Linked DNA regions of Spinactinospora alkalitolerans. The protein of the gene in region 1 interacts with the protein of each later gene in a pairwise test. Links are inferred from orthologs where the notes say so. Each region holds a gene or a part of one and is shown on either strand. Other genes may lie near its edges.

Region 1 (3,341 bases):
CCCGAGGTGCGCCACCTGGCCAACTCCGCGGCCACCCTCACCCTGCCCGAAGCCCACTTCGACCTGGTCCGCCCCGGCATCGCGAGCTACGGATTCAGCCCGATCCCCGGCCTCCCCGGCACCGGGCTGCGCCCGGCCATGACGCTCAGCGCGGGGATCGCGGTCGTCAAGCGGGTGCCCGAGGGCAGCGGCGTGTCCTACGGGCACCGCTACGTCACCGACCGGCCCACCACGCTGGCGCTCGTGCCGCTGGGGTACGGCGACGGGGTGCCCAGGGCGGCCACCAACGTCGGCCCGGTGTTCGTCGGGGGCAGGCGGCGGACGGTCTCCGGCACCGTCTGCATGGACCAGTTCGTCGTGGACGTCGGCGACGACGCGGTCGAACCGGGCGAGCCCGCCGTGCTGTTCGGTCCGGGCGACGACGGCGAGCCGACCGCGCAGGACTGGGCCGACGTCCTGGGCACCATCTCCTACGAGATCGTCACGTGCGTGGGCCAGCGGGTGCCGCGCACCTACCTGGGGGCGCAGGCCGCCGACCCGGACGCGGGGGAGGGGACCGCGCTCGTGGAAGGGGCGGGTGCGTGAGCAGGCTCCCCGGGAGCGCCGCGGCCTCGCCGACCACGGCCGCCGGGTCGTTCGCGAGCTGTCGTTCCTGCTCTCGCGGGTGCTCGGGTTCGGCACCGGCGGGGTCGCCCCGCCGTCGCCGACCAGCTCGGCACGGTGATCCGGCAGGCCTCCGCCGTCGTCGCCACCGAGTTCCGGCCGGCGCTCGACGCCCACGACGGGTCCGAGGGGCGCAAGGTGCTCCGGGATGTGCCTACCCTGGTGTTGTGCGGTGACCGGGACCGCATGACGCCCATCGAGCACGGCGAGAACATCACCGAGGCGCTGCCCGACGCCGACTTCGTCCGCGTTCCGGGCGCAGGGCACCTCGTGACCATGGAGCGCCCCGACGCCGTCAACGGCGCGCTGCGGACGCTGCTGGAACGTGCGGGCGTCCCGGGAGCGCGCGACGACGCGGCCTGATCGCCGAAGCGCCCCTCCACCGAGATGATGCTGCGAGCCATGACCGAATCCACCGACACCCTCACCACAACGACCGTCACCGCGGCCACCGACGCCGAGATGCGCGCCCTGGGCCGCCGGATCGCCGCCGAGGTGCGCCCCGGCGACCTGCTGATCCTGTCCGGCCCGCTGGGGGCGGGCAAGACCACGCTCACCCAGGGCCTGGGCGAGGGGCTGAACGTGCGCGGCCCCGTCACCTCGCCCACCTTCGTGATCTCGCGCGTGCACCCCTCGCTCGGCGGCGGTCCGGCCCTGGTGCACGTCGACGCCTACCGGCTCGGCGGCGCGGCCGAGCTCGACGACCTCGACCTCGACGCAGGCCTCGACGACTCCGTGACCATCGTGGAGTGGGGCGAGGGCGTCGCCGAGGAGCTCTCCGAGACGCGCCTGGAGATCACCATCGACCGGCTGCCCGACGACACCCGCACCGTCCGCCTGACCGGCGTGGGGCCGCGCTGGTCCGATGCGGTGCCGAACGCGCAATAGGCTGGTTGACCGTGCTGCTTCTGGCTTTCGACACCGCGACCCCCGCGGTCACCGCCGCGGTCTGCGAACCCGACGGCGCCGACGTGCGGGTGCGCGCGAGCGCGTCCTCCGTGGACGCCCGCCGCCACGGTGAACTGCTGACCCCCGGCATCCAGGGCGTGCTGGAACGCGCGGGGGCGACGTTCGCCGACCTCACCCACGTGGCCGTCGGCATCGGACCCGGCCCCTACACCGGCCTGCGGGTCGGTCTGGCCACCGCCCACGCGCTCGCCGAGGCGCTCGGCGTCGCCTGCCACGGCGTCGCCACGCTCGACGCGATCGCGTTCGCCTCAGGGCGCTCGGGCCCGTTCATCGCGGCCAGCGACGCCCGCCGCAAGGAGGTCTTCTGGGCCCGCTACGACGACGCCGTCACCCGGGTCGGGGAGATCGCGGTGGACCGGCCCGCCGAGGTCGACACCGGCGGGCTGCCCGTGATCGGCCACGGCGCCAGGATGTACGCCGAGGCGTTCGGCCAGGAGGAGGCCGCGGCCGAACCGCTGTACCCCTCGGCCGCCGCGCTCGGTGAGCTCGCCGTGCGCCGGCTGCTGGCCGGCGCGGAACTGCCCGAGCCCAGGCCCCTCTACCTGCGCCGCCCCGACGCCCAGGTCCCGGGCGCGCCGAAGAAGGTGCGCCAGTGGCAGGTGTGAACCACCGGCTGCGCCCGATGCGGCGGATCGACGTCGACCCCGTCATGGCGCTGGAGCGCGCGCTGTTCGCCGAGGACGCCTGGAGCGAGGCGATGCTGCGCGACGAGATGTCCCGGTCCAGCCGGCACTACCTGGTCGCCGAGGCGGTGCCGCCCGAGGGGACGGCGCGGGCGGAGGAGCCCGACGGGGCGGCCGCCGCGCCGATCATCGGCTACGCGGGGCTGCGCGCGGTCCCGCCCGAAGGCGACGTGCAGACCATCGCGGTCGCGCGCTCCGCCTGGGGGAGCGGGGTCGGCACCGCGCTGCTGACCGAACTGCTCGCCGAGGCCGCGCGCCGCGAGGTCACCGACGTGTTCCTGGAGGTGCGCTCGGACAATCCGCGCGCCCGGGAGCTGTACCGCCGGTTCGGGTTCGTCGAGATCGGCGTGCGGCGCGGGTACTACAAGGACGCCGACGCGATCGTGATGCGGCGGTCCCATCCCGCCGGCTCCGGCGCGGCGGAGGGCTCGGAAGGCGTGGACGAGGACCCGGAGAAGAAGACGCGATGAGTGACAACGGACTCCCCCTGATCATGGGGATCGAGAGCTCCTGCGACGAGACCGGCGTCGGCCTGGTCCGCGGGTGCGAACTGCTGTCCGACGAGGTGGCCTCCAGCGTCGAGGCGCATGCGCGCTTCGGCGGCGTGGTGCCCGAGGTCGCCAGCCGGGCCCACCTGGAGGCGATGACGCCGACCGTGCGGCGGGCGCTGGACCGCGCCGGGGTCAAGCTCTCCGACGTGGACGCCATCGCCGTGACGGCCGGTCCCGGGCTCGCGGGCGCGCTGCTGGTGGGCGTGTCGGCGGCCAAGGCCTACGCGCTGGCGCTGGACAAGCCGCTGTACGGCGTGAACCACCTGGTCGGCCACGTTGCGGTGGACCAGTTGGAGCACGGCCCGCTGCCCAAGCCGGCGGTGGCGCTGCTGGTGTCGGGCGGGCACACGTCGCTGCTGCTGGTCCGCGACCTGGCGACCGACGTCCAGGCGCTCGGCGACACCGTCGACGACGCCGCGGGCGAGGCCTACGACAAGGTGGCGCGGCTGCTTGATCTGCCCTACCCCGGCGGCCC
Region 2 (3,325 bases), 5.2 Mb from region 1 along the record:
CGCCCATCAGCGCGGCCGCCTCGTCGTGCACCACGCCCCAGGTGGGCGCGGTACCGGGGATGCGCTGCTCGGTCGGGGCGACGCTCGGGGTGCGCGGCAGCGGGCCGTAGGCGGTCGCCGACATCCCGGCCGGGCGCCACACCCGCGCCGCCAACCGGTCCAGCGGCTCGCCGAGCAGCCGCTCCAGCAGCAGCCCGAGCAGGATGAAGCCCCGGTCGATGTAGCGGTGCCCCTCCTCCTCCAGCGGCTCCAGCAGGATCGCCTCGATCAGGTCCTGCTCGGTCCCGACGTAGCGCTCCAGCCAGGTCACCGGATTCAGCCGCGAGGTGTGGGTGAGGATCTGGCGCGTCGTCACCGCGCCGCCGGCATAGGGGCCGCCGCCGACGTATTCGGACATCGGGGCGTCGAGATCGAGCAGGCCCTCGGCGACCGCCTGTCCCACGAGCGGCCAGGTGGCCATGACCTTGGTCAGGCTGGCGACGTCGTAGTACACATCGGGGGCCGCCGGCGCGCCGTCGAGCCCGGTGCCGATCTCCCCGACGGCGACGAACTCCCACATGCTGCCGGTCCCGACGACGGCGACCCCGCCGGGCAGCCATCCGGCGTCGACCATCACCTTCAGGACACCGCGGATCTCCGTCCCGGTGTCCGCAACCCAATCCCCGTCCCGCACGCGCCCCTCCTCACGGCTCTCCCCATGGCCGGATACCCGCAAGAGGGAATCCGTCACCCGTTCCCCCGTACGCCACCGTCCCAATGCCGTCAAAGGGATGGACCGAAACACGGATCGCTCGCCCACCGACCACCACCGAACGTACGCACGGGGAGGCCGCGGGCAGCAGGCGCGGTGTTTTCGGTATGGCGGGAAGCCGGGGCGGGGCGGATGACGGGCCGGTGCTCATCTACATGGTGAAGACGTTCGAGCGTCCCGAAGGAGCGTGGTGGGCGTCGCTGCGGTCCTCCCTGGGAGCGGCCGTGGTGCGCTGGTGCGGTGACGCCGCCGCGGAAAGAGGCCGCAGGCGATCGCCGCATGAGCGGCGCGGTCGGCCGGTTCGGGCTACCGATCCTGCGTTTGCGCAGGTGGAGGACTGTGAGAGCCGGCGAGGGGACTTGAACCCCTAACCTATCGCTTACAAGGCGATTGCTCTGCCGATTGAGCTACGCCGGCCGGTGTCGTGGACACCCAGTCGAATGGTACCGGCTCGCGGCTAGTCCGCTGACGAGCGGCGCCGGGCCACCTCGTAGAGCGACACCCCGGCGGCCACCGACGCGTTCAGCGACTCCGCGCCGCTGATCGGGATGCTCGCGACCACGTCGCAGGTCTCGCGGACCAGGCGTGACAGGCCCTTGCCCTCCGAGCCGATCACGACGACCAGCGGCCCCGTCGCCAGCTCCAGGTGGTCCAGGCGGGTGTCGCCGCCCGCGTCGAGGCCCACCGTGAACAGGCCGGCCTTCTTGTAGGACTCCAGTGTCCGGGTCAGGTTGACGGCCTGCGCGACCGGCAGCCGGGCGAGCGTGCCCGCCGATGTCTTCCACGCCGTCATGGTCACGCTCGCGGCCCGGCGCTCCGGGATGAGCAGGCCGTGCGCGCCGAACGCCGAGGCCGAACGGGCGATGGCGCCCAGGTTGTGCGGGTCGGTGACGCCGTCCAGCGCGACGACCAGCGCGGGGGTCTCGGCCTGGGTGGCCGCGTCGAGCAGGTCCTCGGCCGCCCAGTAGCGGTAGGGCCGCACCTGCAGCGCGATGCCCTGGTGGGCGGCGCCCGGCTGGCCGTTGCTCTCGCAGCGGCGGTCCAGTTCGGAGCGGTTCACCTCGTTGATGTCGACCCCGGCGGCTCCGGCGAGCTTGGCGGCCTCGTTGATCCGCTCGTCGCTGTCGAGGCTGTTGGCCAGGAACAGCCTGGTCGCCGGGACCTCTGCGCGCAGCGCCTCCACGACCGGGTTGCGGCCGACCAGCAGCTCCGGCCCGCTCCCGTCGCGCCGCCCGCCGGAGCGCGGACGCGCGGCGCCCTCACCGCCCGGCGCGGTACCGCCCTGCTGCGGCCGCTTGGCCGCACGGCTGCGCTGCTTGTCCGCGTACCAGTGCCGCTCCTCGGCGGGCAGGGTGCCCTTCTTGCCCTCGAGGGAACGCCGGCCCTTGCCACCGCTGCCCTTGGTCGGGCCCTTCTTGCTCTTGTTCGACGGCATCGCGCTCGCCCTTCCCTTCCCCGCGTACACGCGGCAAGGCCACGACCGTGGTCGGCCGTGGCCCACAATCCTGATTATCGCGGCCCCGCCCCGCGCGGGGCCGCTGCCGGAGACCTTCTAGTCCCGCTTGAGCTCCCAGCGCGGACCGCGGGGAGTGTCCTCGACCATGATCCCGGCCGCGCCGAGCCGGTCGCGGATCTCGTCGGCCGCAGCGTAGTCCTTACGGGCGCGGGCGGCCTGGCGCTGCTCCAGTGCGACCGAGACCAGGGCGTCGACCACGTCGCGCAGGCCGGTCGCCTCTCCCCCGGACCACTGCGCCGACAGCGGGTCGACACCGAGCACGTCGAGCATCGCCCGCAACTGCGCGGCGAGTTCGGCGGCCCGCTCCTTGCCGCCCTCGGCGAGCGCGGAGTTGCCCTCGCGGACGTGGCCGTGCACGACGGCGAGCCCCTGGGACACCCCGAGGTCGTCGTCGAGCGCCGAAGCGAACTCCGCCGGGACCCGGTCGGCCGGCTCCACCGGGCCGGCGACCTCGACCGTCCGGGTCAGGAAGCCCTCGATGCGCTGGTAGGCGGCCGCGGCCTCCCGCAGCGCCTCCTCGGAGTAGTCGATGACGGAGCGGTAGTGCGCCTGGCCCAGGTAGTAGCGCAGCTCCACCGGGCGGACCCTGCGCACCATCTCCGGGATCAGCAGCGAGTTGCCGAGCGACTTGCTCATCTTCTCGCCGCCCATGGTCAGCAGCCCGTTGTGCAGCCAGTAGCGGGCGAAGTCGTCGCCGGCCGCGTTGGACTGGGCCATCTCGTTCTCGTGGTGCGGGAACACGAGGTCGAGCCCGCCGCCGTGGATGTCGAAGGCGGCGCCGAGGTACCTGGTGGCCATGGCCGAGCACTCCAGGTGCCAGCCCGGCCGACCGGGGCCCCACGGCGTCTCCCAGCTCGGCTCGCCCGGGCGCGCGCCCTTCCACAGGGCGAAGTCGCGCGGGTCGCGCTTGTCGCGGTCGCCGTCGGTGTCGGCCGCGCCGCGCATCTGGTCGATCCGCTGGTTCGACAGCACGCCGTAGTCGGGGAACGAGCGCACGTCGAAGTAGACGTCGCCGGAGCCGTCCCCGGCCGCGTAGGCGTGGCCGCGCTCGATCAGCC

Evidence for each region.
Region 2: the proteins of tsaE (region 1) and rlmB interact in binary tests that used the Escherichia coli proteins (3 or more experiments, as listed by UniProt). The link is inferred for Spinactinospora alkalitolerans from one-to-one orthologs.

What each region holds. Positions count from the first base shown.
Region 1 is NZ_JACCCC010000001.1:5,480,134-5,483,474, reverse strand. Bases 1-2,808 are described here. They hold tsaE (tRNA (adenosine(37)-N6)-threonylcarbamoyltransferase complex ATPase subunit type 1 TsaE), read left to right. Parts: upstream 1-1,065; coding sequence 1,066-1,551; downstream 1,552-2,808. Other genes in these bases: tsaD (tRNA (adenosine(37)-N6)-threonylcarbamoyltransferase complex transferase subunit TsaD), read left to right, coding at 2,782-2,808; rimI (ribosomal protein S18-alanine N-acetyltransferase), read left to right, coding at 2,255-2,785; tsaB (tRNA (adenosine(37)-N6)-threonylcarbamoyltransferase complex dimerization subunit type 1 TsaB), read left to right, coding at 1,563-2,237; HDA32_RS31010 (hypothetical protein), read left to right, coding at 578-724; alr (alanine racemase), read left to right, coding at 1-585. Also shown: more of tsaD, read left to right, coding at 2,809-3,341. UniProt on the Escherichia coli protein: Required for the formation of a threonylcarbamoyl group on adenosine at position 37 (t(6)A37) in tRNAs that read codons beginning with adenine.
Region 2 is NZ_JACCCC010000001.1:259,433-262,757, reverse strand. The notes cover bases 198-2,989. They hold rlmB (23S rRNA (guanosine(2251)-2'-O)-methyltransferase RlmB), read right to left. Parts: upstream 2,187-2,989; coding sequence 1,209-2,186; downstream 198-1,208. Other genes in these bases: cysS (cysteine--tRNA ligase), read right to left, coding at 2,304-2,989; HDA32_RS01355 (serine hydrolase domain-containing protein), read right to left, coding at 198-673. Outside these bases: more of HDA32_RS01355, read right to left, coding at 1-197; more of cysS, read right to left, coding at 2,990-3,325. UniProt on the Escherichia coli protein: Specifically methylates the ribose of guanosine 2251 in 23S rRNA.